3 regions of the Paenibacillus sp. FSL R7-269 genome follow, and region 2 is predicted to be linked to each of the others. Evidence: predicted binding sites of a transcription regulator. Region 2 holds the regulator's gene; each other region holds the start of a gene.
The links. Region 2 encodes Rex, which represses fermentation and respiration genes when NADH is low (regulators of the CRP and FNR family bind a similar motif). Its sites were predicted from a motif close to TTGTGAAATATTTCACAA; they were not measured.
Positions count from the first base shown of each region.

Region 1: a site for Rex is predicted at 4,685-4,702, ahead of C162_RS13860 (DUF1641 domain-containing protein). Genes of this name have one in related genera too.
Region 3: a site for Rex is predicted at 3,458-3,475, ahead of nirB (nitrite reductase large subunit NirB). Genes of this name have one in related genera too.

Region 1 covers NZ_ASPS01000027.1:77,687-87,732, forward strand. Annotated here, with positions in the region: gene C162_RS13835 (carboxymuconolactone decarboxylase family protein) at 36-323, opposite strand; gene map (type I methionyl aminopeptidase) at 477-1,223, opposite strand; gene C162_RS35970 (hypothetical protein) at 1,304-1,465, opposite strand; gene C162_RS13845 (hypothetical protein) at 1,554-1,853, opposite strand; gene C162_RS13850 (SGNH/GDSL hydrolase family protein) at 2,164-2,793, opposite strand; gene C162_RS13855 (NAD(P)/FAD-dependent oxidoreductase) at 2,959-4,137, opposite strand; gene C162_RS13860 (DUF1641 domain-containing protein) at 4,169-4,606, opposite strand; gene C162_RS13865 (nitroreductase family protein) at 4,931-5,548, shown strand; gene C162_RS13870 (hypothetical protein) at 5,621-6,292, opposite strand; gene C162_RS13875 (X2-like carbohydrate binding domain-containing protein) at 6,899-10,046, opposite strand, start outside.
Region 2 covers NZ_ASPS01000053.1:33,216-43,261, forward strand. Annotated here, with positions in the region: gene C162_RS22620 (acetate/propionate family kinase) at 1-143, opposite strand, end outside; gene C162_RS22625 (3-hydroxyacyl-CoA dehydrogenase family protein) at 140-1,012, opposite strand; gene C162_RS22630 (AAA family ATPase) at 1,145-2,647, opposite strand; gene C162_RS22635 (hypothetical protein) at 2,640-3,182, opposite strand; gene C162_RS22640 (aminoglycoside adenylyltransferase domain-containing protein) at 3,461-4,219, opposite strand; gene C162_RS22645 (cell wall elongation regulator TseB-like domain-containing protein) at 4,453-4,974, opposite strand; gene C162_RS22650 (amidohydrolase) at 5,004-6,305, opposite strand; gene C162_RS22655 (redox-sensing transcriptional repressor Rex) at 6,295-6,945, opposite strand; gene dinG (ATP-dependent DNA helicase DinG) at 7,084-9,945, opposite strand.
Region 3 covers NZ_ASPS01000053.1:296,915-306,960, forward strand. Annotated here, with positions in the region: gene C162_RS23885 (formate/nitrite transporter family protein) at 1-538, opposite strand, end outside; gene nirD (nitrite reductase small subunit NirD) at 558-902, opposite strand; gene nirB (nitrite reductase large subunit NirB) at 928-3,354, opposite strand; gene C162_RS23900 (hypothetical protein) at 3,622-4,308, opposite strand; gene ric (iron-sulfur cluster repair di-iron protein) at 4,441-5,166, opposite strand; gene C162_RS23910 (helix-turn-helix transcriptional regulator) at 5,363-5,587, shown strand; gene C162_RS23915 (DUF6773 family protein) at 5,565-6,011, shown strand; gene C162_RS23920 (hypothetical protein) at 6,120-6,842, opposite strand; gene C162_RS23925 (winged helix-turn-helix transcriptional regulator) at 7,131-7,448, opposite strand; gene C162_RS23930 (hypothetical protein) at 7,574-7,900, opposite strand; gene C162_RS23935 (Gfo/Idh/MocA family protein) at 7,933-8,868, opposite strand; gene C162_RS23940 (TVP38/TMEM64 family protein) at 9,031-9,642, shown strand; gene msrA (peptide-methionine (S)-S-oxide reductase MsrA) at 9,741-10,046, shown strand, end outside.

The DNA of each region.
Region 1 (10,046 bases), on a different contig from region 2:
GTCAATCCCGCGGGGAGTTTGCAGACAACAGAACACTATTCACTGTCATAAGCCTGCAATGCCACCGGCAGGGCCTGAATCACCACATTGCCTACCGCCGGAAGAGGCAGCAGCACTGCGCTGATAATCTCGTCACGGGTTGCGCCGAGCGCTTTGGCATGCTTGACATGGAAGGGAAGCCCGCTCTCCAGCCTAACCGCCGCGAGTACGGAAATATAGGCAATCTCCTCGGTTTTGGCATCCAGACTGCTTGCGGCATCCAGTTTCTTCACAATTTCGCCAAGGGCCTTCTGCTGCTCCGGCGCTTCCTTCATAAATGTCATAAAGGCATGACTGACTTGCGGTACATTATCCACTTTAATGAACCCTCCGATTTTGGAAAAAGATTCTTGCATCCCATATCATAACATCATCTTTAGTATGAGGGTTTCTTGCGTAATGCATACATTACAACTGTTAAATATTCCTATATATCTTCACGCACTGGTTAGAATAATCGGCTTGCCCTTGGTGACCACAATGGTATGCTCAAACTGGGCCACACGGCTGTTGTCGGCAACGCTGAGCGTCCAACCATCCGGCTGCTGCTCTACAAAATCAGTGCCTGTGGACAGAAACGGCTCGATCGTAATGACCTGGCCTTCTTTGAGCACTGTCGTCACACGCGGATTATAGAAGGGCAGAATCTCAAACGGCTTCTCATGCAACGCTTTGCCGATGCCGTGGCTGCACAGGTTACGCACTACTTTATAGCCGCGCTTCCGTGCTTCCGACTCCATAACCCGGCCGATCTCGTTAACCTTCATACCCGCCCGGAGATGATTAATCACGCTCATCATAGTCTCTTCCGTACTCCGGCAGAGGTGAACCAGCTTCTCATTATAAGGAGGCAGCTGAAACGATACCCCGGCATCGCCAAAATAACCGTTCAGCTCGGCAGAGACATCAATATTGATCAGATCTCCGGCCTGAATGACGCGTTGTCCCGGAATTCCATGCGCCACCTCTTCATTCACACTGATACAGGTCGTTCCAGGGAAGTTGTAGGTTACCTTTGGAGCAGATTTTGCGCCAAAATGGTTCAGAATCTTCGCACCCACTTCATCCAGCTCCGCAGTCGTCATTCCGGGAACTACACTTTTCTTCATCTCCGCGATGGTGTGGCCTACCACTGCACCCGCCGCTTTCAGTCCTTGCATATCCTGGAGCGTCTCGCTCGTCATTCTATCCACTATCCTCTCGTATTCGAAAGCTCCCCGATTCTTCATCCTGTGCAGCCCGGCACCTAATGGTTCCAGCGTCTCTACTTGGCAGCCTCCTGAAAAGCAGATCCATCCCAGCGATAGGTTGTCTCCACCTGCTTCCCAAGCGAATTAATATATTGCTTCAGCTTGAATACTGAACCGTGGCCCGAACCATATTGGCCTATTGTAAAGTCGGGATTGCCGTCCCCGTTGTAATCCACGAACTGAATCTGGAACAGATCGCCGAACCGCAGCTCTCCGGTGAAATGCCGGCTCAGCGCAAACGTTCCGATGGCCTCGCCCTGTTCATCAGTAAGAAGCAGCCGGAATTGCCCGCTCCAGCTCCGCCCTGCCAGAGGAGAAGGAACAGACCAGTCCTCCTCCGTTGAAGATCAGCTTGTGCAGCTTGTCGGCATTACTGGCGGATACGGTATACCCCGTCCCGCTGCGCTCAGCAGACAGCAGAAGTCCGCTGTTCCCTTCCTCCCGGCCCAGACCCAGAATGTAATCTTCTGTATAGCCGTCATCGTAGACCAGCTTCATGCGGAAATCTGCATCATAATCCAGTTCGCCGGCAATACGCTTGCTTGAATTCACGGCCGCAGCCATCGTCTGGATGAACTCCTCATCACTGAATCTCTTGGATTCAAAAGGAGCCCTCTCTGTAATAGAACAACCAGAAGGGCAGGCAGAATCAGCAGCAACCGCCTAATGGGTTCCACCTCCAAATCTTATGTATCTTCTAAGTATAACAGTCTTACTACGCAGAGTGAAATGAACGCCTCCTTCCTGCCGTTCAGCAGCAAGGCGTCTGTCAGGCAGACGTCAAAAAACCGGCCCCCGCAGACGCTGGAACCGGTGAGTACGGTGATCTCAATAGGCAATAATTGCGCGGCTCAATCTCCCGCTGAACTCCACTTTAGCTTATTGCACCTACGGCCTTCATCCAGGCATCGGCGATTAAGGCATGTCCCGCAGGCGAAGGGTGCACGCCATCCGCCGCCCAGTAGGCAGGTTCAGCCTTGACGGATGCCGCTGCGAACAGACCATCCAACGGCACGAGTACAGCGCCGTATTCACGGGCCAGCTCACGAACTACGTGAATTTTGGGGTCCAAGTCCTGACGCCAGCCCTTGCGGTCTACCGGCACCGGCAATACGAACGGCTCTACCAGCACCAGCTTGGCATCCAGATGCTGCTTGGTCCGTTCAATCAGATCACGGTAGGACGACTCGAATTCAGCCGCTGTAGTCTCCTGCCCGGAATCATACCACCGCCAGGTATCATTTATTCCAATATAAATAGATACCCAGGTTGGCTTCAGCCCAAGACAATCCCTCTCCCAGCGCTCCTGCAGGTCGACCGCCCGGTTGCCGCTGACTCCGCGGTTCAGGAACGTAAGATTCTTCTCTGCATACTGAAGGCCAAGCCGGGCGCCCGCCATCAGCGCGTAACCTACACCCAGCGAAGAGGCATCGGCGTAATTGCGTCCACAATCCGTGATGCTATCCCCCTGGAACAGGATGATATCGTTCTTTTGAAATGGCATGCCTGAAATCCTCCTATGAAAATATCTGTATTATGTAAACATGATCATTATAGCAAATAGATTTTCCTGCGGACACGTTTTAATTGAAAATTATTCCTTATTTTAAATCAGAAAACCCCCTAAGACTGCCATATGACAGCCCTAGGGGGATCTTAGGATAAGAGATTAATAGGCCAGACTGAACAAGCCATGGATATGAGTCAAGTAACGGATATTGCTGGCTTCCTTCATCAGTGTAGCCGGCAGCCCCTTCAGCGGAGTGGAGTTACCGCCGACAATGGCTACCCCGTCTTTGCGTCCTAGGCTGGCGAGTGTGCCGGAATTGACCGGGCTGAAGGCTTCCTGCGGTTTATCATTAAGATGAGCGAACAGATTGTAGCCGATCAGCTCACCCATCTGCCAGGCGATCTGTGCCGTCGGCGGATAAGGACGGCCATCCGGTGCAAAGACAACAGCGCTGTCTCCGGCTACAAATACATTAGGGTGCGAAGTGGACTGCAGGAACTCATTCACCGTGGCCCGGCCGCGGTTGACTTCAAGACCAGATTCGCCAACCAGCGGATTGCCCTGTACCCCGCCGGTCCAGACGAAGGTGTTCGCCACAATCTGCTGCCCATCCTTCAGATCAATCGTATTGTCGGCCACCTTCGTAACCGGAAGACCGGTCAGGAACTGCACCCCGCGCTTCTCCAGACTGGCTGTAGCGCGCTCAATCAGATGATCCGGCAGGACGGGGAGAATCTTCGGACCCGCTTCAACGAGCAGAAGCTTGATCTCAGCAGGATTCACTCCATATTGCTTCGTCAGCTTGGGCAGAATGTCGGCGATTTCGCCTACCAGCTCTACCCCGGTCAATCCGCCGCCTCCGATCAGAATCGTAGCATCTGCTGCGTTGCGGGTTTTGGAATAGTCACGAATCCGGTCTTCAATATGCCGGCGAATCCGGAGCGCATCTGCTGCTGATTTCAGCACCATGCTGTACTCTTCAAGTCCCGGAATACCAAAGTATGCTGTCGTGCTGCCCAGACCGACAACGAGAGCATCATAAGTCAGCATGACGCCGTCCGAGAGAATAATCTGCTTGTTCTCTGCGGAGAACGAATTGACCTTGGCGATTTTCAGATCAATATCTTTACCGGCGAACAGCTTCGCCAGCGGCATGGCAACCGCCTGTTCAGACGCACTGCCCGCTGCAAGCCGGTGCAATTCCGTAATAATCTGGTGAGTCGGATACTGATTGACTACCGTAATTTTGGCTTCCGCTTTGCTCATATATTTACGAACGGTTAAGGCACTTAGCAAGCCGCCGTAGCCTGCACCTAGAATCACTATATGTTTTGACATGATCATTCCTCCATCATTAAGTATTACGGGCTTATTTGCCCGATTGACGTTCACCGCTGACCTGTAGATAAGCATTCATGAACCGGAGAGCCTTCTGCACCTGCGGGTCCTTGATCATCTTCATCATGCCGAACAGGCTGATGGTTTCACTGCTTGCATCCGCGCGGTCTTTCGCTTCAATGACAGTAGCCGCCAGATTCTTGGCAGTGCCCACCACAGGACCCGCCATTTCCTTGATCGCACCGACTGTATCATTCTTAAGTACTTCATCCGTGGCAACCGACTGCACAAAATCTAGTGACTTGGACAATACACTGACCATTTGTGTGATCTGCGGCAACTGCTCGACCAGTGCCATCAGAGATTGCTGAACCTCCGGCTTCAAAAGCTCTTTCAGCACATCCTCTTTGGGAAGGGCAGCTTCTGGTATTTCTTGTTCAGGAAGATTTTGGGTAACGGTTTCTGACATATCGAAGTCTCCTTTTACAAATCGTATTCTTGCATAATGACATCCAAGTGAAACTATGTGACTATTATAACACTCTATTTGTTATTATTGTCACAATCTTTTTGTCTTTTCAACCTATTTTTGTGATTATTATCACTTCCTTATCGATTTTATCGAACTCAGTTATTTAATCAGGTTAAATTTACAAATTATTATGTATTTGCTCATTGACGTATGCAAAGAGTCGTGATATCTTAAGCAAGTAACTTAATGTAAGTTTATTAATTAATATTAGCAATTAATTTTAACTAAGCAGCATACATAATTAGATGGAGGTAATGATTTATGAGTACTTTTTCCGAATTGGTGCAATCCCGCAGATCGGCTAATAATTTCGTGGAAGGTGTTACCATCCCGCAGAGTGAGCTCGAAGAGATGTTCTCCCTGGCCCGTTTGGCTCCCTCAGCTTATAATCTTCAGCACGCCCATTACAAGGTGATCAGCGATGACAGCGTGAAGGAAGCCATCCGCAAGGACGCGTATGGTCAATACAAGATCCACACCGCATCGGCTGTTATTGTGGTACTGGGTGACAAGAATGCCTATCTGCAGGCTCCTGAAATCTATAGCGGGCTTAAGCTGCTGGGAGCGATGAGCGAGGATGCTTACGAGCAAACCATTCAATCCATCAACGATGCTTATACCGGGAATGATGCGTTCCAGCGGGATGAAGCGATCCGCAATGCTTCTCTGTCGGCGATGCAATTCATGCTGATTGCCAAGGATAAGGGCTGGGATACCTGCCCGATGATCGGCTTCGATCCGGAGGCAGTGAAGGCTACACTCGGTCTCGGCGACCATATGGTTCCGGTGATGCTGATTACGATCGGCAAGGATAACCAGCACAAGATCAGACCGCGCGGCTACCGCAAGCCGGTTAATGAGTTTGTTGAATTTATCTAATAAAAAGGGTCTTCCGGCTAATCTGCCGAAAGACCCTTATCTATATCATCCTGACGTATTCCTAATCCGTACTCACCGCGCATACTGCAAAATCGCCACAGCCGCACGCTCTTGCCGCTCCACATCCGTGCTGTATAGAGCCGCCTTCAGGATAGCTAGCGCCTGCGCTACTGTAGCTTCATCCACCTGAACGCAGCAGGCCCCGGCGGCACTCCCGCCATCCCCTGCCTGATTCCCCAGCCACAGATCGATTCGGGCTGTCGGCAGCACTCCTGAATAAGCAGTTATTCTGCTGTCAGAAGCAAGCAGCTCTGCTGCAGCCAGATTAACCGCAGCAAAAGGCAGACTCTTCAGCCAGGTGACACCGCGCCGGTGGGCTGTACTATCCTCAGTGCCGCTGTGCCGGGTATCATAGAAGTAATCGCCAAGGTCCCCGAGATACACCCACTCTTCATCGGCGATCAGCACATAATCCCCATCCTGCATCGCATTGACGAAGATATCCAGGGTATGGGTTGCGCCCTCCAGCTCCTGCCCGTGATAGCCTGCGGCAGCCAGCTTGCTGCTGATCTCTTCTCTGCTATGCTGCTCCAGATCACCCGTACCGGGATAACCCGCACATATATAATTATCCTCCAAAAAGGATTTCAGCAGCCCGCTGCCGAGTTCCTCAAGCTTCACTCCATACAAGCTCATTTCCGTATCCTTTCCCTCCAGGCAAAGCTGCCGGAGTCTACGCAGCATTGAAACCATCCTTTTCATTATACAGTAAAGGCAGTGGGATTTGAATTCAGCAGATTCTAAGGAAAACGTAGAATAACAGCGCTTACAATACCTTTTCCCAATTAGAAAGTGCAAATTTAAAAATTTCGGCTTTTTACTATTCTCCGTTCGGACGGTATAATTCAGGTATCAGCTCAAGGAAACAGACACTGCAGGAAGAACGTTAGCCAGGACAGAATCTCCGGCAGCTAATCTTAAGCAGCGCTCCACCTTGTGACTGAGACTATATCTTTGATCCTGACATTCCCGCCTTAAGTGAGTCCCTACACGAAACGGTATGAGCTTCTTAAAGCTCACTGGCTTCACAATCCCATCCTATCGTGGTAAGCGGATCAGTTGAGATCAGTTTGAATGTGCAGGATAGGCAAATATACTGCCGCCTCGGACCATTTCTACCCGGCTGAGAACAAAGGATAGGATAAGGAGTCTGAGACTAACATGGGTATAGTGGTAACAATATAAACCTCTATTGTTGATGTACTGATCAACGATAGAGGTTTATATGTGTTCAATGCCCTAGACTAAAAACTGGCAGCCCATGCAATTGTGCATGGGCTGCCGTTCATTCTACAAAGGCTCAATCCCCCATACCAGACTGCCGGAGATGTAAGCCGGCAGCTTGGCCCAATCCGCAGGAGCTGTGCCCGCTGGATTGAAGGAATAATCGCCGGTCTGGGAGTAATTGCTCCAATCTGCCTTGGAGGCCCGCATCTGAATATCGATACTGGCTCCCGGAGCAAGCGAGCCTGCTGCTGCTGTGAAGCCCAGCTCCAGGTAATGGTCCGCGCCGCTCAAGGCTGCTGGCAGCTTCACGAACGTCCCTGTCACATTGGCGCTCCCTACCTGGGACCAGTCACAGAAGAAATTCTGGGCCTGCTCGCCATCACTGGTGTAATAATATCTGAGCTTCACATCAGCGAGGGAGACCGCAGCAGTACCGGTATTCACAAGCTTGATCCGCGGGCTGAGGGCATTGACAGCATTAACGGTGCTGCTATTGAACATCTGGACCTTCAGACCGCCGTCCACCGGCGTTGTCGTATCTGTCACCATGACCGCCAGGCTCTGCGGTGCGCCTGCACTGAACTGGAAGCTCAGCGTGGTTGTTCCCACAGCCTGTGCTGCCAGATAGGCCTTGCGGATCGTTACAACCGATCCGCTCACTGTATAATCCGTTCCGGCGGTTAATACTGCCGGGCCGTTTTTAATAGAAGTTAAAGTATTCCCGTTCAAGGTCATCGCTATTTCGATGTCGCTCTGATTGCCCGTCTTCTTGTCGAAGCTGGCAGTGACTGGTGTGAGGGTTGAATCATTAGCCGTTGATGTCGTATCTGCCACCGTAACCGTTAAGGTCTTCGCAGCTCCGGCACTGAAATGGAAGGTTAGGGTTGTTGCTCCGATGGGCTGTGCTGCCAGATAAGCCTTATGAATCGTTACCGTTGAACCGCTGACTGTATAATCCGTGCCAGCAGTTAGTGCAGTTGCTCCATTGGTTATGGAATCCAGAGTATTTCCGTTCAGGGTCATTGCCACTTCAACGTCGCTCTGATTCCCCGTCTTCTTATCGAAGCTGGCAGTGACCGGCGTAATGACGGAGCCTGCTGCCGGAGGGTTCACCGGATCAGCATATAAAGTCCCGCGGCCATTGGTTCCGAGATAGACACGGCCATAGACGCGCGGATCTCCGGTAATCGCCATATTAATTCTGGCATACTGATGATTATCATCATTAATCCGCACCCAGCTGGCTCCGGCGTCATCCGAACGGAAGACTCCTCTAACACCATCAATCTGGGCTACCGTATAGAGTGCCATGTAATTCTCACCCGGCGCAGCCTTACCGAACCCGATCAGGTCCGCTTCCTCCACATTGCTCAGCTTCGTGAAGCTGGCACCTGAGTTGGTAGAATGCCATATGCCATACTTATCCTGCGGATGTCCTCCGGCAAACCAGATATCTCCTTCAACGCCTGGCATTGCCTTAAGACTGACCTGTGCCTGGCTGGGCTGCAGGCCGTTCACGTTATTGGCAGGCAAGCCGGTGGCTGCCGTAGCAGTGAAGGTAGCTCCACTATCCGTGCTGACATAGAGCTTGCCCTCATAGAAGCCATAGAATTTATTCGGATTCACCCGGTCCGAGGCAATCTTCGCTCCGGCAGGTACGCCGCTGCTTGCGGTCCAGGCATTGCCGCCGGTCTTGGAATAATAGACCCCGATGTCTGACGTACTCCATAAAAGCGCATTGCCGCTCGCAGATACAGCTACCTGGCCTTGCCCAACCGTGGTTGTCCCTCCGTTCGAGGGCTCAGCGTTCGGCATATACCAGTTCTTGCCGTTGTCATTCGAAATCCCGATCGACTTACTGTTCGGATATTTCTCTTTGTCCACACCGCCGACACGGACAACATAGGCCGGGTCCAGCTCCGCATAATCGATACTGTTCGTGCTGGCCCAGGAAGGGCTGGTCTGGAACTTGACGGGTGCCGCTGTCAGATCCTCATACCGGAAGCCGGACACATCGCCAAGCGCGGTAATCAGGTGGGCACCCGCCGGCGGGCTGATCAGCCCGAGCACTGCGGTCTCTTCTACCCCTTTGGCCATCACGGATATCTTGACCTTGCCGCCGGTGTCCCAGGCTCCGAGGTTATTCGTACCGTAGATCGTAGCACCCGTGCCGTACATCATCCGGTCCGAGTTGAACGGGTCAATCTCAAGGTCCCCCATCATCCAGCCCATCTTCGGTGCAGGATCAAGCGAGCTCGAAGTCAGCCCAAGATTGAGCCACGGCGCCGCTGTGATATCCATCTCGAACTTGTAGTTGCGCTCCGGATAGAAGCCCCAATCCCAGATCCGGCTCCAGGTCTCTCCGCCATCCTTACTGCGGAAGATCACCTCGTCCGGCCACCAGGCATTGAGGCTGGCGACCATAAGCGTATTCGGATGCTGGGCATCCAGCGCAAGTCCCCCGAAGCCGTAGAAGTTGTCAGCTCCGGTTGACGGGCTGATGTTTTTCCAGACGCCACTGGTTGTGTTATATTTCCAGACTTCACCCTTGCGTCCGTCATACGGCCCGACCCCGTCACTGTAGGTAAGGTACAGATCGCCGGTTGCCGACAGCTCCCCATGATGCGGAAGCAGGCCTACCGGCTGACCCGGCAGCGCTGACCAGGTTGCACCTCCATCTGTGCTGCGGAACACACTTTTGGCGGTATCCGCGACGCCGACATAGATGGTCTGGGTAGCTTGTCCGGCAGAGCCCGTACTTTTATCAAAAGTAATCCAGGACAAGCCCACGATATCACTCTGATACTCATTCGCCGGATTCTGGACATACGTCCCTACGTTAGTGAAGGAGGTAACCTTAGACCAGGTCACGCCTGAGTCCACACTCTTCCACAGACCGTTCCCGCTACGCGCCCCGAAGAACAGAATGCTGTTCTTATTCGGGTCAATCACCAGCCGTTCCCCGGCTGAACGTCCAGGCATATTACCGCCAACCTTGAAGGGAAGCGCCGTAGACTGCCAGGTATCCCCACGGTCGCTGGAACGCATAATTTGACCATTGCCATCCCAGGAATTCGTGTACGTCCCGGTTGCCATATACACCTTATCCGGATCAACCGGATCGGTAGCCAGCGCGTCTACGCCGTTCTTGTTCCAGTCCACCCAGCCGACCGAGTCATTCAGCGGAATCCAGCTACCGTCCGCCTCATTC
Region 2 (10,046 bases):
TTGCCGGTCGGCTTGTGGTTCAGAATGGAGGAATCCATACCGATACGTTCTACCAGCCCTTTGGCGAGTACAGATTCATCTGTCATATTGTACAACTGGTATTTCAATGAGGAACTGCCGGAGTTAATTACTAAGATATTCATATACGGTCACCATCCTTGTCATACTTGAAGAAGCCTTCGCCCGATTTCGCACCCAGTTGTCCTGCACGCACCATCTTCTTGAGAATGGTCGAAGGACGGTACTTAAGCTCGCCGTATTCACGGAACATGTTCTCCAGTGCGGCAAGAACGGAATCCAGACCGAAGCGGTCTGCCATTTCAAGCGGCCCGTTCTGGAACTGGTAGCCGATGCGCATAGCATCATCAATATCTTCAGGGGAGGCAACCCCTTCCTGGAGCACATGCATAGCCTCGTTAATGAACAGGCAAATGAGGCGTGAAGATACAAATCCGGGGGATTCGTAGATCATAACGCCTTTTTTCTCAACAATCTCATCGACAAAGGCTTTGGTATCTTCAAATGTGCTGTCCGAGGTTTTCAGACCGCGCACGATTTCAACCAGATCCACCTTACCTACAGGGTGTATGAAGTGCATGCCGATAACGCGTTCTGGATACATTGTAGAGCTTGCAAGCTCAGTCAAGCTAAGCGTTGACGTGTTGCTGGCAAGAATAATGTGGCTCGGACACACCTGATCGAGCTGATTGAATACCTTTTGCTTGGCTTCCAGATCTTCAACGATGGTCTCAATGACCATATCGCATGAGCTCAGTTCAGCGAAGTGTGTAACCTTCTGGATACGGGCCAGGATCAGCTTCTTCTCCGCCTGGGTAATCGCCCATTTCTCCAGCTGCTTGTCGAGACTGGTCTCGATCATTTCGTAGGAGTAGTTCAACCGTTCTGCAGTTTTTTCCACCAGCATGACATCCAGGCCCTTGGCTGCCAGCATTTCGGCAATCCCTTGTCCCATTGTGCCTCCGCCGATGACACCGATCTTCTTAAAATTCATGTAAAAGTCTCCATCCTTTCAGGTATCTATACTTCTGTATTGTACCTTGTCTGTCGAAAAAAATAAGTAGCCCGACATATAATGATATCTTAGCATGTCTGAAAAGTAAAAAAAAATAACCGGCATAAAGAATTATGCCGGTAAAAGGACACTGTCACGAAATTGACAACGAAATTGCTCTCCGGAGAGAACTTCTTCCTTCATTAAAATGTCAAGAGAGTAATCAAATATATTTTTCTGTTTCTCCAGCAGGTCATTCGTGCGGATCATCAACTCGTCCAGTATTTTACTATTTTCCTTCATTAATTCTTCAGTGGTAACCATTTGCAGATTCGCAATGCCGAGCGAGGTGAGCCCTGACTTCATCATGGTCTCTACGATATTCAGCGCCTGATCGAAGTCTCCACGGGAACCGGTACTGCGTCCTCCGTAATACATCTCTTCGGCAGCCGCTCCGCCCAGGGCAATCATGATCTGGTTCTCCAGGTAATCCTTCGTGTACAGATACTGCTCGGTCTGCGGATTATGCCGGACATACCCTAGAGCCTGGCCGCGCGGGGTCAGTGTTACCTGACTAACGCTTCCGGGGCGCAGCAGCTCAGCCATAATAGCATGTCCAAGCTCATGGATCGCTACCCTCTTCTTCTCTTCATGGTTGGTCTCACGGTCGGTCTTCTCACCCATCATGACCTTGTCGATCGCCATCGACAGATGACGCTGCTCCACCAGGGTCAGATTCTCGCGCATCATGTAGATCGCGGCTTCATTCATCACGCTCTCCAGCTGCGCACCCGAGAAGCCGTAAGCTTCTTCGGCGATTTTATCCAGATTCACGGTGTCATGCAGCGGCTTGTTCTTGGCATGCAGGTCGAGAATCGACTTGCGGCCCTTCTTGTCAGGCATATCCACCTGAATATGGCGGTCAAAACGCCCCGGGCGCAGCAGCGCAGAATCAAGCATCTCCTTGCGGTTCGTTGCGGCTACCAGCAGAATGCGCGGGGTATCATTGTTATAAATCCCGTCCATCTCCGTCAGCAGCTGATTGAGGGTCTGATCGTATTCACGCTGCTGTCCGCCTTCGCGTTTCCCGCCGATAACGTCAATTTCATCGATGAAAATAATGGCACTTTGCTTATTCTCCTTGAGTGCGCGTGTACGGGCATCCTTGAACAAATCGCGCACGCGTCCGGCACCGACGCCGACATACATCTCGACGAATTCACTGCCTGAAGCAGCTACAAATACAGAATCGGTGTAATGCGCCGCAGCCTTGGCCATCAGCGTCTTCCCGGTTCCTGGAGGGCCGGTTAACAGAATTCCTTTGAGCGGACGAATCCCGAACTTGCTGATTTCTTCATGCCGGATCAGGAAGTCCAGCGCTTCACGCAGCTCCTGCTTGGCATTGTCCTGTCCGCCGATCTCTTCAAAGGTTAGCTTGGAGGGACCGTTCTTCTTACGCTTCTTATCTGCACCTGCATTGACCGTCAGACCGCCGCGGGCATGGGCAATGAACAGGAGCGCGGCAACCATGCCCATCGCTATAATTACAGGAAAGATATTAATTCCCACAAAAGCCATAAAAATCAGCATGACCGGAACAAATCCGGCTACAACCTCTTTCCAGTACTTAGGCATTGTTCCACACTCCCATCTTGGCTGCTGCACGCGGCAGAATGATGAATTTGCTCTCTGTGCCGTTGCTCAGGCTTACATAGACATTGTTGTCGTCAATCTCTGTGGTAGCTGTAACGCCGCTGTACTTACTGTCCTGCTCCTTCAGTCCGTCCAGCTTCGCTGGTATCAATGTATATTTCCGGCTCTCCATAGCTTCTGCTACAGAGAACATCGCTTTATCCCAATACTCATCCAGCAGTTCACTCGGCTTCTGTTCCACATCCAGCTTAAGGGTCCTGCCGTCAATAGCGGTGCTGCCTTCTCGTGATACATACTGCACCAGCTCACGTAATTTCGTGCCCGGCTGCAAATCCAGTTTCAAAGTGACCTCATTGCGTTTAATAGTAATATGGGAATCCTTCACACCCTGGTAGGATGATACCAGCTTCTGCAGCGGCTCCTGCACCGCGAATTGACGGTAAGAATACCAGCCACCAAACAATAATGCAGCAGACAGCAGAGACGTTAGCAGCACAGGCATAAGACGAAGTTTCAAGAAACGTCCTCCTCTCAATAATGACCAAGCTTAACTCTATAATAAAGACCAGCCAGCGTGTCTAGCGCCAATCCGAGACTGACATGCTCTTAAGCATGTCTTGATACAAGTAGTAGTATATCATAGGTGTATATACGATTTTACATAAAGTTGTGAATATATTTAAAATTTTTGATACTAATTTCTGGATGTTTCATGAACCATGAAAAAACGGCAGCTCAGATTTATATCCTGAAATGCCGCTGCTACTTTCATATTCCGGCGCACACTACATCCGGCTAACGCTCAATTTCAGCCATCATATATTCCGCAAAATCAGTTAATAGCTCCAGTTCATAGCCTTCGGCGCCAGCACCGCTATATTCCTTAAGACACCGTCTAAGCAGCCCGTGGAAGCGTTCCGGCAAATGCTGAAGTCCCCAATCCCCGCCTTCCTTCTTGGAAGAGACATGACCTTCCTGCACATAGTAGAGTACCCTGCATAGATTCAGTGTGTAATAGAGTGGAGCATTCCCAATATTCTGCGGCGCATCATCGACATCCCTGATAATGGAATCCAGATAGTACCTCTGGTCTACCGGCGCAAAGGCCTCGCGTATCGGCTCCCCGTACAAGATAAACCCGCGATGGTAGACTACTGCAAAATGTGCCGCCAGATCAGCATCCTCAAAGCCGCCGCACAGATAATTCTTATCGGTTCTATACCGCTCTAAATGAGCTTCTGAAAAGTGAAATTCAAATGGCGTAGGATACACAAAGTTATGCAGGTATGTCTTCAGGACGATAGACAGTTCAATTCCGCGCTTATTCGGCAGACTGTCATGAAAGGCTACGATACGACCGGCAAGGCTATGACTGACCTCTGCGGGGAGCTTGTCCTCTACTACAATGAGCAGATCAATATCGCTTGAATCCGGTTGAAAACAGCCCATGGCCAGGGAACCGTGCAGATAAATCCCCGACAGATTATCCCCCAGCTCTTCCTTAAACAAATCCACCGCCTGATCCAAATATGCTAAAACTTCCAATTTCTTCATCCTCCTTGAGAGACATATATGCAGGTTGGCGATAGCATTCGAGGAATACAATCAGTATATCAATTCAAGTATATTAATCGATGTATCTCAAACCATATATCTCCATTAAGCCACAGTTCCCCGTCTGCCACCAGTCCCAGAACAGTTCCAGATTATTTTCGACATGATGGATACAAAAAAACGGAAGAACAGATAATCTGTTCCCCCGCATGTTATTCTGCTGAGCGCTTAGCTTAACGGTTGGGCAAACTGTACCCCTCACCGATGGCGCTGCCATCCTTGAAGCGGTAGAAGTTGTAATAGAATCGCCCGTCTTTTTTGTAAAATAGCTGCCAGGCATATTCCCCGTTATATACACCGGGCAGCAGCCGTTCGATCTTCACGTCCGGTAACTGATCGGCTATGATTCCGCGCATTTTCTCTTCGGAAGTGCCTTTGCTCAGCTCTTCAGCATACAGGTCGTTGTCGCCTCCGGCAGGCTTGCCCTCCAAGGTGAAACGGACCCACACCATCAGATCGGTCCCGGCTTCATTTTTGCCGGTTAGCACCCAGTAGATCTCATTCTCATTCCAGACGGATTTCTGAGCCTTGGTTACCTCCGTTAGTCCGGCACGCGTCCGGGCCAGCTCCTTGGCCTCATTCCGCTCGTTCCACTGGTCCTTCATAATGTAGGCATAGAACTGGCTTAATCCGAACAGAAGGAGCAGCACCACGGTAAGCCCCAGCCAGATCCATTTTCTCCTCTTCTTCTTCACAACGCTGCTTCCTTTCCCGTTCTCCTGAATTACCGTTTAAGCAGGCTCTCGAACGTCTCCTGTGCTTTGCGGCGGATAGCTTCTTCATCCAGTGTCAGGCATTGTCCATGCTTCACAACCTGCTGGCCGTTCACCCATACATGCTCCACATCCTTGGCACTTGCCGAATAGACGGCATGGGAGAGCAGATCGGTATGCGGCAGCAAATGCGGCTGGTCAATATCAAGCGCGATGAAGTCGGCCTTCATTCCTGCTGCAAGCCGGCCTACCCCGCTTAGGAAAATAGACTGAGCCCCGTATTCCGTGGCCATCAGTAGCGCTTCAGGAGCCGGTACCGCTGTAGGATCACCGCTTACGCCCTTGTGGATCAGAGCCGCCAGCCTCATCTCTTCGAACATATCCAGATTGTTGTTGCTTGCCGCGCCGTCTGTACCCAGGGAGACCTTAACCCCGGCTCGCAGCAGCTCAGGAACACGTGCAACCCCGCTGGCCAGCTTCAGGTTACTGCCGGGGTTATGCGACACGCCAACGTTATAGCGGGCCAGAATCCCGATCTCTTCATCGTTCAGATGAACCCCGTGGGCAATGAGCGAAGGACGGGTGAACATCCCCAGCTTCTCCAGATGTGCGACCGGACGAAGGCCGTAGTCAGCCACGTTCTGCTCCACTTCATGGCGCGTCTCGGACATATGGGTATGCATCGGCAGGTCCAGATCATGGGCAGCCTGCACAAACTTCATGAAAAACTCTGGAGGACAGGTGTACGGAGCGTGCGGTGAGAGCATAGTTGTAATTCTGCCGTCAGCCTTGCCGTGCCAGTTACGGGCAAAAGCAACCGCCTCAGCGAGCTTTGCTTGCTGTACCTCTTCCGGGCACAGCCCAATTACGCCGCGCATCAGCACCGCACGAATACCGGACTGCTCCGTTACTTCCGCTACCCGGTCCATATGATCATACATATCGAGGAAGGTGGTTGTGCCGCCCTTCAGCATTTCCAGTACGGACAACGAGGTTCCCCAATATACATCATCACCAGTGAATTTCTCTTCCATCGGCCACATCTTCTCCTGCAGCCAAGTCTGAAGCACCATATCGTCGCCGTATCCGCGCAGCAGTGACATGGCCGTATGCCCATGGGTATTGACCAGACCCGGCATGAACAGCAGACGGCTGCCGTCTACGACCTGAGCGCCATCCTCCACTACCGGCTCAGCTTCACCTATGTAAGTAATCAGATCATTCTCCAGGGTCATATACCCGCTTAGAACCGGCTTGTCGCTGCCCGGAACCAGGAAGTGCCCGTTCTTGATTATCGTGATCTTACTGCTCATCTTCTGCCTCATCCTTTCCATCATGCAAATAATAGGCCAGGCTCTGCAGATCTGTGGTGAAATCTGCGGCATGAATCCGGATATTGGCAGGCGTCTTGAGAATAACCGGTGCGAAGTTCAGAATCGCCTCAATGCCGGAGTCCACAAGAATATCAGCTACATTCTGGGCTTCGCTGTCAGGTACGGTAATAATCCCGATGCGGATGCCCTGCGAGCGGATTGTGCTGCTTAACTCCTCCATCGGCTGCACAACCAGCGAGTTGATCTGCTGGCCCACCTTCGGCGGGTAGGCATCGAAGATCGCAGTAATCTTCATCGTATCCTTCAAGTAAGCGTTGTAGTTAGACAAGGCATGACCGAGATTACCGGCTCCAACCAGTGCAACATTAATTTGCTGGTCAAGCTTCAGGATATGGCGAATCTTCTCAATTAGATAGGATACATCGTAGCCGATACCCTTCCTGCCAAAATCACCGAAGTAAGCCAAATCCTTACGGATCTGGGCGGGATTCAGATCAAGCTTCTGGCCCAGCTCCTGAGAAGAGACTGTGGAGATTTCACGTTTTTGGAGATCGTTCAGGAAACGCAGGTACACTGGGAGCCTGCGCACGACGGCCTCCGATATTTTATCCGATTTCATGTATTCTCCTCCTTAATAGTTGTGTTATACCCGTTCAATTATAGCAACCGTGCCCCCCGCCTGCCGGATCGGCAAGACAGGGCGGGAACGGATCTTCAGGTTAATCATGACTTATTAATAATAGCAATAGCAGATGAATTAGGAAACCCCGCCGTCTTCCAGCCATTCGGCAATTCTCGGGACCATCTGCTCGGTGAGCATATGCTCCATCTTGGGACCGGGGAGTGAATACAGGAAGTACTTTCCGTAATGCGATTCAATTACTCTAGTATCGTACACAATTACGATGCCCCGGTCCTGCGCCGTGCGGACCAGCCGCCCGAAGCCCTGCTTGAAGCGGATGACTGCCTGCGGCACGGACAGCTTCATGAACGGGTTCTTCTTCTGTGCCTGAAGCAGCTCCGACTTCGCTTCTGCCAGCGGGTGATTCGGCGGCTGGAACGGCAGTCTGACAATCGCCAGGCAGGTCAATGCTTCTCCCGGAATATCTACCCCTTCCCAGAAACTGCTGGTACCGAGCAGGACCGAAGCCGGGCTGTCCTGGAAGCGGCGGATCAGCTTGCTCCGGCTGCCGCCCTCCACACCTTGTCCGAGCACCGCGATATCCTGGGAGGCAAGCGCCTCCTTCAGCGGGTCATAGACCTGGCGCAGCATCTTGTAGGAGGTGAACAGCACCAGCATTCGCCCTCGTGTAGTTACAGCAGTCTCGGCGAGGGAATGAACAAGCGTGTCCACAAAACGGGCATCCCCTATACTTCCCTTGACGCTCGGGAAGTCGCGGGGAATGACCAGCAGAGCCTGCTCCCGGTATTTAAACGGCGACGGAAGCAGCGCTGTCATCAGACGCCCCTGCTCCGCAGCTTCACCAAGGCCCAGGTTATCGATCATGAACTGGAAGGACTTATCCACGGATAAGGTGGCCGAGGTCAGGACAATACTCTTCTTCTTGTCGAAGAACAGCTCCCTGAGCTGGGTACTGACATCTACAGGAACGGCATACATTTGCAGCGACTTGCCTTTATAATTACCGCTTCCCTCCAGCCAATACACGATATTCTCATCGTTCAGGCCCATGAAGAAGCGGATCTGCTCTCTAATGGATGCCAGATCCTTAAATAACCCGCCGATATCGGTCACAAGACTGTCCGAGGAGGATTGGCTGTCCGTGTCACGCATCTCACTGAGCATCTTGTCACCCTTGCGGATGATATCGCTCAGACTGAGGTTCAGCGTATTCTCAAGGGCCGCCAACTCCTCCCAATCCTTCGGCTTCTTGCCCGGCTGCAGGCGGGCCACCAGCTGGCCTGCTTCACCGGCTCCGGCATCGCTGCGCTCGGGCAGCAGGCTGAAGAGCCGGTCGCTGAGCGCATCCCAAGATTCCTTCACCGTCAGCAGATCGGGATAGATCCGGTCGATCACGCCGCTCCATTCGGAAGCCTGCTCACTGCCCGAAGACTGCAGACTCTGGCGGAGGGCAGGCAGCTGCCCGCTCCGGCTATCCTTATAGAGGCGGGTGAGGGTATGGGCGAATGTGAAATATTTCATCTGCATGCCAAGATGCTTGCCGGCAATATCTTCCAGATGATGGGCTTCATCAATCACAAGATGATCGTAAGCCGGAAGTAGCTGATGCCCGGCTTTGACATCTGCGAACAGCTTGGAGTGATTGGTGACCACCACATCAGAGATCCCGGCTTCATGCTTGGCCCGGTGGTAATAGCATTTGCGGAACCAGGGACAAGCCCGTCCCAGGCAGGAGTCGGTATCACTGGCTACAGTCTCCCAGAAATCGCCGCCCCGTCCGCTTAAGTTAAGCTCCTCATCATCGCCGGTCGTCGTCTGGGTCAGCCAGACAAGCATTTGCGCAGCGGTGAGCGCTTCTTCTCTTGGACTCGTAAAGTCCTTTTTATTCATTCTATGTTCGAACTTGCGCAGACACAAATAGTGCCCTCTTCCCTTAAAGATGGAGGCCTTGAACGGGAACGGCACAACGCTGGTTAAGAGTGGGATATCCCGCTCACGCAACTGGTCCTGAAGGTTAATGGTATGAGTGCTGACCATCACCTTTTGATCACTTTTCACACTATGGTAGATGGCCGGAAGCAGGTAACCCAGCGACTTGCCGGTGCCGGTTCCCGCTTCAATCAGCAGATGCTTGTCCTGCTCAAGCGCTGTAATGACCTCATGGATCATCAGCTCCTGGGCCTCACGGCTCTCATACTGTGGAAGAACAGCCTTCAGCCGCTTCGTTACCTCATCCATATACTCTTCAAAGGTAATATTCTCCAGCGGATTGACGTTTCCTTCCTCCCGGGGCGTTGCCAACTCTGCCCAATCCCCCACAGCCAGCGCAAGCTGGCGGTAGAAGCTCAGCTCTCCTTCCGGCTGAAAGGTCTCCATCTCCCGCTCCCGCAGCAGACCGTCGAAATACCAGGCCAAATCACTGTCTTCGTCTGCGAACAGCTCATTCAGCCGCTGAATAGTCAACAGCGGCAGACTGTGCAGCTCTTCCAGACATTTAAGCAGCACAATAGCCGTGGCAAGCGCATCACTGTCAGCCTGATGGGGACGGTCATGCGTAATGCCGAAGTGGCTGCTTACCGCGCCTAGCTGATAGGTGCTCAGCGAGGGAAAGCATATTTTGAGAAAATCGATGGTATCCAGAATCCGCCCCTGAAACGGCAGGTAGCCGCAGCGGTCCAGCGCATTCTGCAAAAAATGAAAATCAAACGCTACATTGTGTCCGACGAGGACGACATCATCCAGCAGCGGCACCAGCTCCATCATCATCTCATCAAGCTCTGGCGCATCCTGTACATCACTGTCTGTAATTCCGGTCAGGCCCGTAATAAAAGGAGGAATGGGTGCTCCGGGCTTGACGTAGGAACCATACACCCGGGAGATCGTCCCGTCTTCTTCTATAATGGCAAGGCCAACCTGGATGATTTCTCCCACAGATTGGGTTCCCGTAGTTTCAAAATCAAGCACGGCAAATTTCATTATAAGTTCTATTCCCTTTCACTTGAGACTCTTTATCAGCATAACAGAAGTTACGAAAAAAGGCGATGCACACCCCAGAAAGTGGTGGGGCGCATCGCCTA
Region 3 (10,046 bases), 260 kb from region 2:
CACTCTTGGCACGGGAGGACATCCACAGTGCCAGGCAGACCAGCCAGTTACAGAGAATACCGCGGAAGAACAGCTCTGAGAACGGCAGGCTCATCTTTTTGGCAGCCGCCGCGAAGATCAGATGCTCGGCAGGCGCTGCCTTGAAGAGGCCCGATCCCTGAATCAGCAGCGCCAGCACCACAGCACCGGCCACATTGCCGAGGAATACCAGGACCCAGTTCTTCACCGTGTCCCAGACTGTAGTTCTCCCGGCAAGCGTGCTTACCGTGAAGAACATATTATTACCTGTAAACAGCTCTGAGCCTGCGAATACAACCAAGGTCAAGGCAATCCCGAAGGATGCTCCCATAATCAGCGGCTGGAACGGTGATTTGATCGCCGCCAGCGGTGCCCCCAGTGAGAAGATCAGAATAATACCGATACCCACATATGCTCCTGCCAGGAGGGCCGCCAAAAAATATTTGGGCAGGCTCTCATTCATTTTGTCGCGTTTCCCTACGGCTGTCTCAACGATATTCTCTACGCTCTGCGTAAACATATCCGCACCTGCTCTTTCTTTAATTTAGAGTTGTTACTGCCGCAGGCAGAGTGACCTTAACAACTCCGCCCTCTACTGTAACCGGATAGACTTCTGCCTGCCCCCGGTCCGGTGCCTGAACCTCTCCGGTGCGAAGGTCGATCTTCCAGTCATGCAGCGGATCATATAAATAATAGCCCGATACGATTCCTTCTGCGAGCGGACCACCCTTCGGATGGGGACTGTGGTTACGGACCGCATAGATTGCGCCGTCCGATGTGCGGAATATCGCTAATTCGACCTCTCCTGCATGAACTACCCGGCCGATCTGCAGCATGAAATCTTCCACTGCGCCTATCGTATATTCCCGATTACTCCGTTCCATTATGCTCTCTCCCTCTCCCTTTAGACTATACCTGTGTCTCTTCGAACAGCGCGGTGCGGGTGTTTTTGTCATCCAGCATTTTCCGCCAAGGATCACTCACCTGGGCCAGGGCAAAGTCAATACGTGCCGCAAGCTCTTTACGGTTGTCGTCATTGCCCATAACCACAGTCTGGATATGCTCAAGACCCATACGCTCTACCCATTCGGAGGTTCTCTCCAGGTAATTACCGGTCTCACGGTAGTACTGGATGACAGCGGAGCAGACCTCAACCAGTTCCTCGTCGGTCTTCACCTTGCAGAAGGCATCTGCGATGCGCGGCTTAATCCCGCCGTTACCGCCGATGAACACTTCCCAGCCGCCGTCGTTGCCGACAATTCCGATATCCTTCGTGCACGATTCTGCGCAGTTACGCGGACAGCCGTTAACCGCCATCTTGAACTTGGCCGGCATATCCAGCCGCTCATATTTACGCTCAAGCATAGCGCCCATGCCCATGGAATCCTGTGTGCCGAAGCGGCAGAACTGCGAACCCACGCAAGTTTTTACTGTACGCAGCGACTTCGCATACCCATAGCCGGACGGCATATCCAGCTCCTCCCACACCTTAGGTACATCTTCTTTTTTGACACCGATCAGGTCAAGACGTTGGCCGCCCGTTACCTTCACAACCTTCACATCATACTTCAGGGACACATCGGCAATCCGCTTCAAATCCTCAGGAGTGGTCACCCCGCCATACATCCGCGGGATAACTGTATAAGTTCCGTCCTTCTGAATATTGGCGCTCATCCGTTCATTGACGAACCGGGATTCCTTCTCGTCTTCATGAGTGTCAGGGTAGATCATCCCCAGATAATAGTTCACAGCCGGGCGGCATTTGGAACAGCCTTCTGCCTGCTTCCAGTCCAGGACATGCATGACTTCCTTGGTAGTCCGGAGGCCTTTTGCCGTAATCTCGGCAACGATCTCATCCCGGCTAAGCGAGGTGCAGCTGCAGATTCCCTGCTTGGCGCTCTGCTGGAAGCTGTCTCCGAGAACGAATTGCAGAATCTGCTCCACCACTGGCTTACAGCCGCCGCAGGAGCGGGTTGCACCCGTGCAGGCTTTGATCTCATCTACCGTAGTGAAGCCGTTCTCCGTAACAGCATCAACAATCGCTTTTTTGGTTACGCCGTTGCAGCCGCAGACGATTTCTTCATCTGCCATCGCTTCAACAGACATGCCTTTCTTGGCTCCGCCTCCGCCACAGCAGCTTGTGCCCATAACCTCATCATAGATTTCATTGGTCATCTCTGTGCTGTTTTTCACAAGCTTCTGCAGGTTGGCAGATTCCGTTACATCACCGAACAGAACGGCACCGACAATCACATTATTCTTAAGCAAAATCTTCTTGTAGGTTCGCTTCCATTCATCCTTGGCAGAAATGACGGTATGCTCCGGCGTTTCGGTGAATTCACCGGCGGAGAATACATCTACCCCGGAAATTTTGAGCTTGGTTGCTACAACTGATCCTTCATAGCCCGGAGTCTGTACACCTGACAAATGCTTGGCGAGAACCATACCCTGCTCGAATAGCGGTGCAACGAGTCCGTAGCAGGTTCCCCGGTGCTCTGTACATTCACCGACAGAATACACATCTGCCATAGAAGTCTGCATATAATCGTCAACTACAATCCCGCGGTTAACAGTGATTCCGCTGTCCTTCGCAAGCTGGACATTCGGCTTGATTCCAACAGCCATCACTACAAACTCTGCCGGCAGCACACTGCCATCACTGAATCGTAGACCAGTCACCCGTTCTTCTCCGGTCAATTCAACCGTCTGCTTGCCCATGGCGAATCTCACACCTTGACGCGTAAGCTCTGCCTGTAGCATTGAAGAAGCGGTACGGTCCAGCTGGCGCTCCATCAGATCCTCCAGCAGATGCACAACGGTAACATCCATGCCCAGATTGACCAGGCCCTTCGCAGCTTCCAGACCCAGCAGTCCTCCGCCGATCACAGCCGCCGTGCGGTACTGCTTCGCCGCTGCCAGCATTGCATCACAATCCGCGATATCGCGGAAGCCGACTACTCCATCCTTGGTGCTGCCGGGTACGGGGAGAATGAAAGAATTCGAACCCGTTGCAATAATTGCTTTATCGTAAGGAACCGCCAGTCCATTATCGGTCATTATTAGTTTGTTCTGATCATCGATCCTGGTGACCGTCGTACCGGTATGCAGTGTAATATGATTATCTTCATACCACCCGAGATCGTTGAGAATGATGTCTTCAATCGATTTGCTGCCTTCAAGTACATAGGACAACATAATCCGGTTATAGTTGGGATGCGGCTCACTGCCGAAGACCGAAATATCATAAGCGCCGCCCAGCTTCAGAATCTGCTCAATAGTGCCTACTCCCGCCATGCCATTTCCAATCAGCACTAACTTTTCTCTTTCCGCTGCCATTGGTAGACCCTCCTTCAGAAACTCTGATTTCTTCAATAACTTACCTGATAGAGAAATTATACTGTCCCCCATTCCATGGCAAGTGTGACCACAGTCACATCTTATGTGAATTTTTTCACACAACTGAAAATGACTTCGCCGTTCTTATATAGGACAATTTCTGGCGTGAAGCATAGAGATTTATTATTCAAAAAAACGGATACCCATGCAGTTTCGCACAGATATCCGTTCATCGGGTACACAATCTCACTCATCTACTTCATTCACTTATTTCAATACCAGAGAGATCTCCAGCTTGTCCTGCGGACTGAGCTTCATGTCCACTCCATTGCCGAGCAGTCCTTTATCGTTGACCTTCAGTCTCCATTCCTCGCTGCTGAGCGGGGTATATTCCATCACAGTAAGCACCGTCCGGTTATCTTCGGCAAGCTGGACCATACCGCTGTTCTGGAGCAATCCCTTGACGGACATATCCTGCATAAAAGAAAGCACATTCGAATGTGTCAGCTCCGGCTGCTCGCTCCCCCCGTTCACAGTGATGATGACAGGCTGAAACATCTTTCCGGCTCCGGCAGGCCCTGCTGACATCGTAATGGCCGAACCCGGTTCCAGGGTCGTATTCAGCTCTTGAACCTTCTTGCCGTTCACCTGAATCTCCCAGCTCATATCCTGACCCAGGGAAACCTTATTCACCTCAAGAATATTAGTTCCATCCGCTGAAAATGTAACAACGCCACTCTTCCTAAACAGCTCTATTATTGAATTCCCAGGCACGTAAGCTTCGTTAAGCAATCTGGCTGAGCTTCCGGCCATTTCGCTGTCACCCACCTTGACTGAAAAGGTTAGTCCCTGGCCTCCGTTACTGCTGCCGCCATTCCCTGATCCCAAGCCACAACCGCTTGCCGCGGCCAGCAAGAGAAGGCACAGCATTAAGCGCATCCATTTCGTGGACATCCCACGGCACCGCCTTCATATGTATTTTCCCGGACTCTTTAAGGATAACGCATAGAGGAAGGGTTCTCAAATCATTTCTGCCGGTATAAAAAGTAAAAAGTCCCCGAAGGGACTTATCCATTGCAGCCGGTCCTATTGATAACGCAGGAACAGAATGTTGTTCTCCAGATGCACATGCTCGAAGGTCATGCCTTCCAGTTCTTCAAGACGGGCATAGGTCAGGCGATAAGTCGTGCAGGCATGCGCGGGCGGTGTATAGTCATTAGTAACTCTACGTAGCTCACGCAGAATCTCTCCCGCCCCGTCATGCTCAGCTTCCAGATTATGCAGCAATCCGCGCAGCTCAGTAAGTCCTTCTTCAGTCGGGTTCTGGGTGTAGGCTAGCATCTTAGGGAATTCGCTCTCTTCTTCCTTCGCCGTATGCTGCAACAGCTCTTCACGCAGCATATTGAACAGACGGTGCATTTCTCCCAGATGCGGTGAATCCTCACCATGAACGCGGAACACCTTGGTTACATTTTGACTGATAAGCGGAAGCTCTTCACGCAGATAACGGTGATGCTTGTTCACAATATAATCCACCAGCTCCTCTGACGAAGCCTCGTTCCAGGCGGTATCCTCTTCCAGCACCGGATGCTGTTCCTGCAGCTTGTTCAGCTCCTGTACCATTGCTGCCGGGTCAAGACCCTTCTCAGCAGCGGCTTCAGCCAGCGGCTTTGCGCCTCCGCAGCAGAAATCGATCCGCTGTGCTTTGAAATAATCTGCTGCTTTGGGGAACTGCAGAACAATATCTCTGACCATTGCTTCCGGGGTGAACCCGGGATGAATTGTTGTATCGTTTAATTGATTGGACGCCATGTTGGCCCCTCCTCAGGTTAAGATGTAGGTTTGTGCTTCTTTTCACTTCTACACCTTATCACTGGCATTAGGCGGAACTTGTGATTGTACGCACTGAATATATAAAATTTTATTGAACGAGAAATACAGTACTCCAAATGTAAAATATACTAGACTTTTTGTTTTATATATTTTACACTATGAGTGAGGTGAGGGAATGGGGAAAAATCTGAGGCTCAAAGCTTCCCGAGCGGCAAAAGACATGTCGCAAAAACAGCTCGCAGATGCCGTGGGGGTCACAAGGCAGACGATTATCGCGATTGAGAACGGTGATTACAACCCCACCCTGAGGTTGTGCATTGACATTTGTGTAACACTGGGGAAGACACTGGATCAACTATTTTGGGAGGGAACGAAGGATGAGCAGAACGAACCTGGATGAGAGACAACTGCAGAAGCGGCATAAGGCGGGGAATCAGGCATTTCTTTTGATGGCATTCTTATTGCTGGCAGATATGGGGCTGCAAAACTACGGAATGAAGTGGCTGGAGTATCCGCTGGGCAATTACACAATTTTCATGCTGGGTGTGGGTTTCTATCTGGTACGCTTGATCTGGAGCGGTGCGTATGTGGGACCGGGCAGCAGGCAGAGCGGAGTGGGCGGGAGAAGCATTGCGGGTGCAATTCTGGCCATTGTGGTGGCGGCCTGTATCCTTATCGTTACCTTCGTGAATCCAACCGCCGCCCAATCAGCAGCTGACAGCGGTGCGAACGGGACAGTCATTCTAATCATTTCTGTTACAGCTGGACTGGTCATCTTAAGCACTGTGTACTTGATCCGACGGAGGAATAACCGGGCGGAGTAGAGCGGTTAATATCAAGAAATCCAAACTGGGCAGCGGCCGGAAGTCCAAATGTTCGCCGCAGCGACGACCTGGCTTCAAGTTCAACTCTTTTTTCGAATTCCACTTTTTTTATTGAACCGTCGCCTGCATATAAGTCCGCTTGCCCTGCGCATCCTTCAGATAGGGGCCAAGTCCGGCGAACCTTGAATGATCCACATATACACCCGTCATCCATCTGCCTTCGGTCAGGCCGCCGTTCCACTGCAGCACCAGATCGGGGGCAGAGATCCATTCCTGATACACTCTGATGTTCTTGTCCTTATATTCTTTGGCTGGTTTGTTCAATTCGCTCAGTGGTACCGGGGTCAGATAGGTTGGCACGAAATATACAGAGATTAGCTCCATATCCTCCTCGCTCAGAAAAGCCTCCTCCCCCAAGTAAGGCTGGAGCAGCCGGGTATTCTCATACATGGACCAGATCACAGCTTGAAGTACCATGCTCTGGCTGATTCCATTATGAAAAGTAAAACGGCGCTGTACATTTGAGCCACTCCCTTCCTTAGCCGTTACCGGCTCCAGACAATGCCGTTCACAGCCGATGCATTTCCATCCGGACGGGCCTTGAATCCATTTCTGAAACACACTCCCGCTGTCATTATCCCCTTTATATAGAGAAGAAATGATCTCATACGGCACGCCGATCCACGCATCCCACAGAGAATCCGGGAGATGGTTATGAAGCATGAACAGCACCTTGTCATAGATCAGCTGTACTTTAATCGAAGCAGTCTCCAGTTCGGCGACATCCTTTTTTCCATAGGTTATTTCCCGGGAAAACAAGGTAATGGTCATGGTCTTCGCCTCCTAAAAGTTGTGTAAGCCCTCCGCTTCCTTCCATCAGCATCGTCCAAAACACATCCCGTAAGCATCCGCGCTGCCATATAACCCTGAGCTTTTCCTACTTTTGTTAACGCTTCCACACATCCGTAATATTTAGTATGTTCTATTATATTACACAGGTAGGGCCTAAGTGCAAGGTTTATTTGGGCAAAATCTGCATAAACAAGTAAAACAGCATATGAAAAGCCCCTTACCCGATAATCGGCAAGAGGCTGTCATCAAATATATATTACGGTACTGCTACTCCACCCAGCTCTCGGCCCAGGACTGGATTTGCTGCATGACCGGCTCAAGCGCACGGCCCTTCACTGTTAATTCATACTCAATGCGCACCGGTGTTTCCGGGTACACATGTCGTACCAGAATGCCCTCGCATTCCAGATCCTTCATGCGCTCGGACAGCATCTTATCGCTCATTGACGGAATCAGTCCGGAAATATCCTTGAACCGCTTGGGGCCGCTCATCAAGGTCTGAATAATGAGTCCGTTCCAACGCTTGCCCAGAAACGAAAAAGCCGTCTCAAATCTCGGGCACATCGTCAATTGATGTTCTTCCATGGTTATCACCTCTCACTTATGAAGCTTACAATTAGTTAGTATATATAATTTTACCACATTTATTCTGGAATGAACATCGTTTGCCAAAAAAAAGTTCATTAACCACTATTATTATATTTCCACTCTCAATCTTTGGTGTCTTCTGCCTTGCGTCTAAGCTGGATGGCCTCTGTAACCACATAGGCAAGATCATCGTTGCTATAGAGAGAGAGTACACCCAGCACCGTATCATCGGAGATGAACCCCGCCTCCTCTGCGGATACCGTCAGGGCCAGCGCATTGGCCAGCGCCTGATTGCCCTCCTGCTGCGGATAAGCCTGCAGATACAGGGCATGCGGGTCCAGCTTATTATTCACACACCACTGGGCAAATACGAGAATCATCATTTCCTCGTCCCGCTTATAGCTCTCGATGATCCGCTCTTCCATCGACTTGTTGTCGTAATCCTCCATGTTGTTCTCCTCTCTGCTGCGATTCTGACTGCTCAGCGGCTTAGTCTTGCTGCTAATTCATGGCTCGGCAATACAGCCGAAGCGGAAATCCCGCACTGCTCCGGTGTCGCTATATTACTGAGATAATGGCTGACCGTTCCGCTGAAGCCTCTGCGCTCCAGCACGGTATCCCAGCTGCCGAAGTTCTGCGTGCGCGGCAACGAGCCCTGCTCATATAATATAACCCGTTCCATATCCGTCACCTCAACCGATCTGCCATGTCCGTGCAGCTCCAGCTTCTCCAGATCAGCCCCGGCATCCCGGACCATGCTGTAATGGCCGGTGGTGCCGTTCTCCCAACCCAGCATTCCCGAAGCCTGCAGAAGCCGTCCCTCCGCATCCGCCCTCAGGCTGCTGTGCAGCAGCTCATAATCTCCGCCGGACAGCCAGAGCAGCAGATCCAGCATATGGATCAGGTCATCATGGATCGTCTCATGGCTGCTGCCCTGCTGCAGCTTCGTACGGTGTTTGACTGCGGTGGATTGACTGATGCCTCCGGCCTTATGCAGCCAGGATTTGGCGGCAACATACATTGGGGCATAGCGGCGGTTGAAGCCCACCCCCAGCAGCAGCCCCTTGTTCTCAGCAAGCTCTGCCATCCGGCGGGATTCCTCAAGATCATAGGAGAGCGGCTTGTCCACATACACGGACACCCCATGCTTCAGGCAAGAGGTAACCAGCTCATAGTGCGTAGTTGTTGGACTATGTATGAACACAGCATCCAGATCCCAGGACAGCAGCTCCGTAAGCTCGGTTGTGCCCCGCTGAAGGCGATAAGCCTGAACTGCCCGCTCGACCGTAGCAGAGGAATGGCTGAGCACACCCACCACCTCGGCCTGATCATGCCGGGAGAGCAGCGGCAAATAGACTTTACGGGCAATATCGCCAATGCCGATCATTGCCACTCTTTTGCGGACAGGTAGTTTCATTAACAGCATCTCTCCTTACATACTCGGGGGAATTTCTATTCCCTTATAGATGTATTATACCGTGTCATGCTGCGGGAACAATGATCTTTGCTTCAATAATTGCATTAATTGCTTTTTTTTCAGTATGATGAAATGGATGGAGTGAAGAAGGGGCATAGTATAATGAGAAAATGGCTAACGGTTATTCTATATGTTTCGTGCATAATCCTCGCGTTTATCTACAGGTATGAACTTCTGGCCTGGCTTAGAGAGGATCATCCTTTGTATTTGTCCATGCTCGCCGCCACAGTGCTGGCCTTGTTTCCGGTCCTGCCCTATAAGCTGATTATCGGTCTGTTCGGATATGCTTATGGAAGCTTCGCAGGAGCGTTAATCTGCTGGAGTGCAACTACAATAGCGGCAGCCCTTGTCTATGGAGTCGTTGCATCCATGTTCCGGAGCAAATCTATGGCCTATCTAAGCAGAATTTCGGCGCTGGACAGATTTGTGTCCGCTGTGGAGCAGCGTCCTTTTGCATCCGTAGTGATTGCCCGGCTGGCACCGTTTATCCCGCAGATGGCTGTGAATATCTACGCCGGTGCCGCCGGACTGCCTTTCTGGAGCTATCTTGGAGCCACCGCACTTGGCAAAATCCCCGGCATCGCCCTCTACGCCTTCCTCGGAGGACAGATGTTCCAGCACCCGCGAAGTGCGGCTGTAGCTATAATCGTGTATATTGCCGTACTGGCTGTGGCCGGATTGTCCATGCGCCGCCGTCCTACTGCGAGCCGCTAACGCTTCAAGAATTTCTGGTATGCTGGCAGTAAGCCTCTATTTGATTTATAATTAAATTGTGATCTATTTAATTGCATTCTACAGATGGAGGGATAACAATGAGTGAATTTCAAGCTGATTCTATAAATTTCAAGACCGAGCAAGCCACCTTCGCCGGTGGATGCTTCTGGTGTATGGTATCCCCTTTTGAAGAGCTTCCCGGCATTGTCAAGATTATATCCGGCTATACAGGCGGACATACCGTGAATCCGACCTACGAGGAAGTATGCTCGGAAACGACCGGACATGTTGAGGCGGTGCAAATTACGTTCAATCCGGATATTTTCCCATATAGCAAGCTGCTTGAGCTGTTCTGGCAGCAGATTGACCCCACCGATGCCGGAGGGCAATTCCATGACCGCGGC